One region of the Endozoicomonas montiporae CL-33 genome, then DNA from elsewhere that is predicted to be linked to it. Evidence: predicted binding sites of a transcription regulator. Region 1 holds the regulator's gene; the other holds the start of a gene.

Region 1 (5,252 bases):
GAGCGAAAAGTTGCTACAGAAAAGACAAAACGCATTTTAAAATCAGCTCAAAAACTTCTTGCGCGGGAAGAGCAACTGTTGGCTCCTGCACACAGAGAGAAAATTCATTCCATTATTGATACCAGTCAAGTTTTAAATACAATTTACAGGAAAAAGAAAGATTTACAGGCCATCTGGCATCAAATTAAAGATCAAAATGAGCGCATTGAAGCCTTAATTCTCTGGTGTCAGGAAGCGGAAAACAGTGGAATCAAAGTGCTTCAGGATTTTTCAAGAAGTTTGAAAACGTATACACTTCCTGAACCTTTGTTAAGGCAGTGATGATTTGATCACAATTCAGTGGTGAGTCATTCAGAGAATCAATAAAATATTGATTGACCCTATTTTAAGTCAGCAAGGTTATATTGTATTCATTCAATTGGATTATTTTACATTTTTATTTCGTAAATTAGAGTTGAATGCTTCCATCAATTAAAACCTTGCTGTATAAATAAGGTCACTTAGATTAACACCCAAGTCCGTACAAAGCATAATTCGGATAGTAAGTCAGATGAGGGAGTCATTTTAAATGAACGTTTTTGAAGAAATTCAACATCGCCTGAGCAGCAAAACCCGCATTCGTTCCCTGTTCAAAGATGTCCATGCAGAAGATCTGGAGCGCATCATTTCTCGCATGAACGACGTTCTTGCTGAAAAGCTGGAAGCTCGCGATAAAGAAGAAGAAAAGCGTCAGGCTAAAATCGAAAGCATTGAAGCGATCAAACAGATCATGAGTGACCGTGGTGTTTCTCTGGATGATCTGGGTGCTTTGGAAATTGAAGCGCCTAAAAAACGTCGCAACATCCAGAAGTACACTTTTGAATACCAGACCGAAGCCGGTGATACTGTTCAGTGGGAAGGTGCTACTACAGGTCGTCTGCCTCGTGACTTCCAGGCTTACCTGGATCGCACAGGCAAAAAACGTCTGGACTGCGTTGCTGAGTAAAAAGCGCTGAGTAAAGAGAGCTGTAGAGCTTAGCTATTGAAGGTTAAGCTTCTGATCTCAAGTCAGCCAGTTAAAAGCAAAAAGGGAGCCATTCGCTCCCTTTTTGCTTTTAATCCGTTTGATGACGGATGGTCAATCCACCAGAGCCATCAGACGTTTCTTGGGGAAATGACAGACAAATTTACTGCCTTTACCCGGGTGGCTGCTGATACTGATTCGACCACCATGACGAAGCATAATGTGTTTCACGATCGCCAGCCCGAGACCCGTTCCACCGGTAGCATGACTGCGACTTTTATCCACCCGGTAAAAACGTTCGGTCAGACGGGGAATATGGACCGGGTCAATACCAACACCGTTGTCTTCTACCATTAAATGACCACGGTCTTCATCCTGCCACCAACGTACATAAATTTTGCCTCCGGCCGGGGTATAGCGAACAGCATTGAATACCAGATTTGAAAAGGCACTTCTCAACTCATGAGCACTTCCTGCAATCTCGGCCTGTTCAGGACATTCCAGTCGAATCTTATGCTGGCTCTCGCCACTTAATGCCTTACCATCTTCAACAATTGCATGAAGCATTGGTTTGAGCTGGACTGCACTGTCGTCATCAATTTCAGCCGCTTCCAGTTTGGACAGTGTTAAAAGATCCTGCACCAGCCCCTGCATACGCAGCGATTGCTCCTGCATACGGTTCATTGCATTGCCCCAGATGGGCGGAAGGTTTTGGTCGTGTACACCGTCGATCAGGGTTTCCAGATAGCCTGAAATAACCGTCAATGGTGTTCTGAGTTCATGGGATACGTTAGCTACAAAATCCTTACGCATGGTTTCCAACTGCAACAGCCGGGTGACATCGCGGACAATCAACATTCGATTACCACGACCGTAAACCGTGATGTTGATTTCAACCTGATACTCATCATTCAGAGGTGAGGGAATTTGCAAGGGTTTTTGATAACGCCCCTGCTCAAAATAATCCACAAAACGGGGATCTCGCAGAAGGTTTGTTACAGGCTGCCCCTGATCGTCAGGCATTTTGAAACCCAAAAGATCTTCTGCAGCATTATTCCACCACTCAAGGTTGTTATGGCGATCTACCATGACCACGGCATCTTTCAGTGCCGATGTTGATGACTGAATCCGGTCAATCACAGTGGAAAGGCGACGACGTGCACGACCATGGTGTTTTTGCAGGCGGTATATTCCATCAAATATCTCACCCCACAACCCCTTGCTTTCAGGAGGCTCTTCGTTACGATCTCTCGCAGCATTTAACCAGTCCATTAACCGGAATAACTCTTTCACACTCCACAGGCAATAGCCTGCCAATACAACGGAAAGTCCCAAAAAAGCATTGCCCAGAAGCCAGCCGAGACAAAAACCGACACTTGAAAACAACAGCATTCGGCTCAGGACGTAAGATTTGGTAATACTGGTCATTCCGGATCTTTTTTCGAGTTTTGGTTAAGGAAGTATTCGGTATAAATACTTCCTGACAGTCTTAAACTTTTAACGAGAATCGGTAGCCCGTCCCGCGCACTGTCTGCACAAAGCCTTCATAGTCAGACCCCAGTGCTTTTCGCAGACGACGGATATGAACGTCAACGGTTCGTTCTTCCACATAGACATTGCCGCCCCACACCTGATCCAACAGCTGCCCCCTGGTATAAGCACGTTCCTGATGAGTCAGGAAAAACTGCAGCAGGCGGTATTCGGTAGGCCCCATTTCTGCCGGGTTTCCGTCGATGCTGACGCGATGGCTGACCGGATCAAGCTCAAGGCCTTTTATGACAATCGGACTCTGGGCATCTAACCCTCCTGCACGACGAAGTACGGCTTTTAAGCGAGCTGCCAATTCCCGTGGTGAGAAGGGTTTAACAATGTAGTCGTCTGCACCGGTTTCCAAGCCCTGAATTTTATGATCTTCCTCGCCTTTCGCGGTCAGCATGACAATAGGAATTTCAGAAGTCAGTTCATTACGCTTTAAGCGTCGTGCAAATTCAATACCGGAAATGTCGGGTAACATCCAGTCCAGCAAAATAAGGTCGGGTTTATTATCAACCACCTGGGCATGGGCTTGCTTGGCGTCTGCCGCTTCCAGACAGTTATAACCCGCCATTTCCAAAGCGACAGAGACCATTTCCCTGATGGGTTCTTCATCATCGACGATGAGAATTGTTCTTCCTGACATGCCTGTTCACCTTTCGTGTCTCATCCGTTGCGTCTTATTGGTAGTGGAATCAGACAATCTGTTTCACCAGACAGATTCCTCCTATTTGCGCCATTACAACGCCCAAATGTTACAAACAGATGACACTCCTTTTTTGTGGAAGCTTAAAAAGGCTTAAACATAACTGAAAGCAATGCCCAAGAAAATCACGGCTCCTACCCAATGATTGCTGAGAAATGCTTTAAAACAGTTCATTCTTTCACGGTGTTGCGTACGTAACTGCTGATGGGTAAATAAACCGGTCGCAATCAGCAACGAAACATAAAAACTCCAGCCAAGTCCTGCCTGAATACCGACCATCACTAATGTTGCAATGGCGAGGCATTGAAGAATTCCGATGATGATATTGTCCAGATCTCCAAATAATATCGCAGTCGATTTAATGCCAATCTTCACATCATCATCACGATCCACCATGGCATACTGTGTGTCATAGCCGACCGTCCAGAACACGTTACCAAGAAATAATAACCAGCCAACCTGACTTATCGTTCCACTCTCTGCTGCATAGGCCATTGGAATAGCCCAGCCAAAGGCGGCCCCTAGCACCACCTGGGGCAAGTGCGTGAAACGCTTGGCAAAGGGGTAAATAGCAGCAAGAGCCAGGCCACCCAGAGAGAGCATTATGGTCAGAGGGTTGGTCAGTAGCACAAGAAAAAACGACAGGATGACCAGCCCGGAGAAAAGCAGTAAAGCTTCCTTTTTGTGGATTTTTCCTGTTACCAGCGGGCGGTTATTGGTTCTCTTCACACTGCCGTCAAAGTCACGATCCGCATAGTCGTTGATGACGCAACCTGCACTGCGCATCAGAACCACACCGGCAATAAAAATTAACAGGTTTTTCAGGCTTGGCAGACCTTCTGCAGCCATCCACAAAGCCCAAAGCGTGGGCCATAGCAAAAGATAAATGCCAATAGGGCGATCCAGCCGACATAGCTGGACAAAATCCTTTACGCGGGGGTAACGAACCGATAAAGAGTGAAGATTGAAAGAGTCCCCCGCCAGCTTTTTGAGATACGTCATAATGATTATCATTGTTGCAACTGGCTTGGGCATCAGTCTAACAGGTTAGGCTTTTTATAAGTACTCCTACATAGGGGTGAGATCGTATTCCGGTAGGAAAAACTCACAGACCGAAATCGCTTTGCCGTTCAGGAGAAACAGAGAACGTCTGCCCCAGCTTTGTTCTTTTTGGTACGGTTTATCTAGATAGTCATTGAATTGGCTGGCTGAAAGTCTGTCGATTTCAATAGGACCACGCTCCAGCGAAGGCTGCTTAAAAAGAAACTCTCCGAGAGGGCGGTCGCCCAGCTCCAATAATTCCCGGTTTGCGCCGGTCAGGCTGGTTGCAGGCAGTACGCTTCGAGCAAACACTCTGGGCTGGTCATCAACCATTAGTAGCACTTGCCGAATGCTGGCCATCTCATGATTGCAGCCCAGAAAATCTTGCTCTGAACGGGGAGGAATGCCCCATTCGTGTTTAAGCACCCTGACTCTGAATTCCTTGGTGCACATCGATTTCAGCCGTTGCGTCAGTGATCCCGAATCAAGCAACCAAGTTCTGTAAGGTTCCGGAATGTCATTGATGCACTCATGACCATGTACTGGTTTGGGTTGCCAAGTCTGGTCAGCAAAATCTGTAAGTGGCATTTGTTGTATTCGTCTGGTCTACTGGCTTCCCGAACACAATAGCACTTAAAAAGAGGGGACTGTAGGACAATTCTGAGTGATGTCCTTTCAGAAAAAGGCAGAGGTATGCCGGGAGCACACCTCTGTAAGATGAAGAATGATTTAGATTCCAAAAAACACAAATTTCAGTGCAAATAGTGCAGCAAGAATCCAGACACTGATACTAACGTCAGATGTTCTGCCCGCCAGAACTTTGATGACCGGATAGGCAATGAAGCCCAGTGCAATACCATTAGCAATGGAGAAGCTCAGGGGCATCATAATAGTGGTGATCAAAACCGGGCCCGCTTCTGTCAGGTCATCCCAGTCGATACGGGTCAGGCTGCCTACCATCAGAACGGC
Region 2 (4,430 bases), 770 kb from region 1:
TTGAGGGGCACATCGTTAGTAAAACGATACCAGTACTTGATGCCAGTCACCGGGTCAGTTTTGAGGCAACGTGCCACTTTTCCTTGCTTATCCAGTTCATCTACAGCTTCAATCAGCGAGCCGTGATTGCCGTCTTTCGCAATGATAATGTAATGCCAGCCGTAACTCTTGATCAGGCGGATAGTTGGTCCGTCAGCATACAAGCCATCCAGTACGATAATCAGTTTCAGGTAGGGGTGGTCTTTTTTTACGTTGGCAAGAAAGCGCTTAAGGGCACTCTTTTCACAGTCGTTCTTGGTACAACCATCCTGTCGTACAATAGCTTCGGGAGCCAATGGTATAACGACTTTCTGGTCGGGGTGGACAATGCAACCGCCCATCAGCTGGTGATAATAAGCCTCATTGGCTTTGCCCTGATTTTTTACGCAGCAGTCGTCGCAGTGTAGCTTTCCGGAGAAGAAGGTTTGTGTACCATCAATGGCCAGCAAATAATGGTTTTTAAGGTGGCCGATGTGAAACTCAAACTTCTGCAGGTGCCCCGAACGCTGAAAGCGTGAGAAGATTTTTTTGTAAGGCTTCTGAAACCAGTGTGGAGAAAGCTGGTCAAGTACTTCTCGCATCCGGGTGTCACTGGGAACTCTGCCATTGACGACATCAAACAGGGTTTCCAGATTGTGAGCCTGGACAGGGTCTTCCCTTTGGCTATCAAAGCGGAGCATGGACGGCATTTTCATTTGCATCATGGCAAAAGCGGACTTGGCAAAGTTGCCAAAGGGAATGCCATTCTTGCAGTGATTAGGTCGGTGATCGGGAATGTCAACCAGACAGTCAGTAACCTCTTTAATAAGGTGGCTGGCAGTCAGGTGCGTGCAATTTTTTTGAATGGGCTTGGCCATGGTTGCAACCGGTCAGATCATGCAGCATAAGGTCAAAAATAGTCGTTCAATTGTGCGGTTGCAGATTTTTTTATCACGCTCTAAAGCCTGATAGCTGGGGGCTTTTGATAAAGGTCGGGAATTGCTGGTTCCTTTGCGGTGTAGTACTGAAACGGCAATGGGCGAGAGTTAATGTTTTTTAATTCGTTAAACACAAATTTTTCCATTATTACGCATGAAGATAAAACAACTTCAGCATTCTTATGCAGGTAATGTTAATTTTCTCTTAGCAATCCTCCAAAATAGAACAAATCGCACCTAAACCGCCATTCGTACTAACACTTAACATCATCATTTGAGTATTGTTGTAGACCGCTAACAATGATGATCAAAAGAATCATTATTCAAAAAAAGCAGAGGAAAAGAACCCGACCTGATTGCAAAGCCGGGCTCTTCTATTCAATGGCTTGGCCGCAAACGTTACACACCAATCTCACCACCATCATTCTTCATAATAACAACGGTAGATGCTCTGGGTCTGACCTTAACATCCGCAGGTGTTTCCTCAGCAGCGTTCGCACTGTACGGCCAGTTGGACGGATGCTGAATATTCACAAAGAAATGTTTGTTATTCCCCGTAAAGGCCAGGCCAGTCACTTCACAGCCATTTGGACCCACAAAAAATCGCCGCAGTTGATCCTGATTATCACCACCAATATCCGGTTCACCCGATTCCGCTTGTTTCAGTCGGGATGGAATCACTGCCAGCATCTGATCGTTGGTGTTTTCTTCCACTTCATCCGCACCATTGTCAGTCTGCACCCAGAGGATGCCACGACTGTCAAAGATTAAACCATCCGGGCTGGCAAATTCGTTCAGCTCGGTCAGTCCAGACAGGTTGGTAGCACCGTCACCATTGGCTGGCGACCCAAAAACAAAGAAATCCCAGCTAAATTCTGTGGCTGTCATACCTTCTTCCCAGCGAACAATATGACCAAACTTATTGTTGTTTCTCGGGTTGGCTGCATTCACTTCCGTACGGCGGGTGTTGTTTGTCAGAGTGACATACACCAGGCCGGTATCAGGATCGACAGCAGTCCATTCCGGACGATCCATTGGCGTTGCACCAACAGCATCTCCCGCCCATGGGCAGTTAAGAATAATCTCAGCCTGCGAGCCAATGACCTCTCCCAGGGTCTGTCCAGAGGTGGTTTGGGTATCTTCGAGTAAGGGAATCCAGACACCTTTACCTTCTTCACTGAACCGGGCGACATAAAGAATGCCATCGTCCATATACTTCGAACCCACAGCCAGCCGGTCAAACCGTCGCGCATCGGCAGGATTCCATGGTTTAGCAGATACAAACTTGTAGATGTATTCAAACCTTCCGTCATGCCCGGTATAAAACACGACAGGCTTACCCTTTTTCAATTTGCCGAACGTTACATCTTCATGGCGAAAGCGCCCCAGAGCCGTTCGCTTAACAGCACGGGATTGCGGGTTATAGGGGTCGATTTCAACCACATAACCATGCCCATTGGCTTCGTTGCGATAATCTTCGGTGGCATCAGTGCCTGAAGGCGTCAGATTGAAGCGGGTAAACTCATCATCCTGACCATTCTCGGCGGTTTCCCAGCCGTAACGGGTACCCGACGTCGGAATCCCCATTCGTTCCTGACCGGCATCCTGAGTACCTGTGTTCACAAAGATAAAAGGCCAGTTCTCTTCACAGGTAAGATACGTTCCCCAAGGTGTATAACCATTGCCACAGTTGTTATTTGTGCCTCTGGCAATATTCTCAACACCGCGACCGGTCGTGTATTTTGTCACCAGCAAACCACTGTCTGCTATGGGCCCTGTAACATCCATCTCCGTGTCTGAAGTAATGCGACGATTATAAGGACTGTCAGTCACCACCTCCCAAACACCATCAATCAATCTGATATGCACCACGGAAACACCATGAGCATAAACTTCCTTGCGAACTTCTTCTGCTGGACGCTTGCCATTGACCACTGTGCCACCTTCAGGGTGCAGGGCATTCTGGTCAATGTATTCGTGATTGATACACAACAAGCCTTCTCTGCTGCTGCCATTCAGGGGAAAAAAATGCATGCCATCATGATGCATTCCCACGGCATTGAGCTGATCCTGTGATGTATTGGTGCCGTCGTCTTTCCACGGGTTTGCCTGATGATTTAGAGGAGTCCCCCAGGGAGCGAGAACCTGCGCGCTGTAACCATTTGCTACCGCCACAGCATCCAGCCTGGCACCGGGAATCGAGTCGAAACCCAGCTTTAAATCATTGAGTTCACAACCCGTTAGTCCCATACCCGACAAAAAGCCCAGTGCAGCCAGTCCGGCCCCTCCACGCAGAATACTACGGCGGCTCAGCTCTGTATCCAGCACTGCCGACATGGGTCGGTTATTGCTTTTGTTATAAACCGTTGGATCAGACGTTTCCCTGCTCATCGTTCTTAACCTTTTGATTTTTATTTTGAAAAATTTGGGCTTGGAATTTTTATTATTCGTAGAACAGGGTTAATTAAACGCCCGCTATATGTCAGACAGGTGACCAATAGATGAAAAAATGTTTACTTTTTTTCAGTTAAAAAAAATGCCCGCAGAAACCTGCGGGCATTTTTCATCAAATATTATTGACTCTGAAATTACTCAGCTTCAATGAATACCTTGATAGTCGCTGCAACATCAGTGTGCAGCTGGATGGCAACGTCGTATTCGCCAGTAGCGCGAATAGGACCTTCAGCCATACGGATTTCGCTCTTGGCAACAGTAACACCAGCGGAGGTGATAGCTTCAGCCAGATCGCGAGGACCGATAGAACCGAACAGCTTGCCTTCGTCGCCTGCCTTAGCAGTCAGGGTCAGTTCGATTTCAGACATTTCAGCTGCGCGCTTCTCAGCACCAGCCAGCTTCTCGGAAGCAGCCTTTTCCAGTTCAGCCCGACGAGCTTCAAAAGCAGCTACGTTGTCTTTAGTAGCTGGAACAGCCTTGCTGAATGGGATCAGGAAGTTACGACCGTAACCGGATTTAACGGTTACCTTGTCGCCCAGGTCGCCCAGATTGGCGATTTTCTCAAGCAGGATAACGTCCATCGCTAACCTCTTACCTTTTATTTTGGCCCGTTCTGCGCGATCCGGTTTGCCGCTCGGCGGCGGAAATCGAATACGCTGTCAAAACAGGCTGTCAAAACAATAACCGGGTATGCCAGTTGCGTGACAAGAATCAGCAACATATACATGCCTACCAGCCAGAAGCTTCCCAGCTGTTTCAGGTTAACCAACCCATGTACCAGGGCGATGCCTGCAATAAACAGTGGCAACGAAGCTATTGGAATCAGTGCTGTCAACACAGGTGACAGTGCCGATCCTCCCAGAGTCAGGGCCAGCAATACGATGCTGGCAACAGGTGGCAGAATGACACGGCGGAATTCGTTACCAAATCCGCCGGGGTTGTACAAAACTGACTGCCAGGCTCGCGCCAGCACCAGCGACAACACACCGCTTACCAAGGTAAACCAGGCAAGCATTCCTA

Evidence for each region. The regulator PhoB, encoded in region 1, activates phosphate uptake and scavenging genes when phosphate is short. The targets are predictions, from matches to a motif close to TGTCATANNNNTGTCANA.
Region 2: a site for PhoB is predicted at 3,446-3,463, ahead of EZMO1_RS02635 (PhoX family protein). Genes of this name have one in related genera too.

The regions. Positions count from the first base shown of each region.
Region 1 is NZ_CP013251.1:5,254,020-5,259,271, reverse strand. Features, by position in the region: gene EZMO1_RS24325 (DesA family fatty acid desaturase) at 1-321, shown strand, start outside; gene EZMO1_RS24320 (H-NS family histone-like protein) at 569-985, shown strand; gene phoR (phosphate regulon sensor histidine kinase PhoR) at 1,118-2,431, opposite strand; gene phoB (phosphate regulon transcriptional regulator PhoB) at 2,493-3,182, opposite strand; gene ubiA (4-hydroxybenzoate octaprenyltransferase) at 3,336-4,244, opposite strand; gene EZMO1_RS24300 (chorismate--pyruvate lyase family protein) at 4,311-4,871, opposite strand; gene EZMO1_RS24295 (NCS2 family permease) at 5,013-5,252, opposite strand, start outside.
Region 2 is NZ_CP013251.1:593,511-597,940, reverse strand. Features, by position in the region: gene EZMO1_RS02640 (transposase) at 1-896, opposite strand, end outside; gene EZMO1_RS02635 (PhoX family protein) at 1,356-3,347, opposite strand; gene rplI (50S ribosomal protein L9) at 3,545-3,991, opposite strand; gene EZMO1_RS02625 (YybS family protein) at 4,009-4,430, opposite strand, start outside.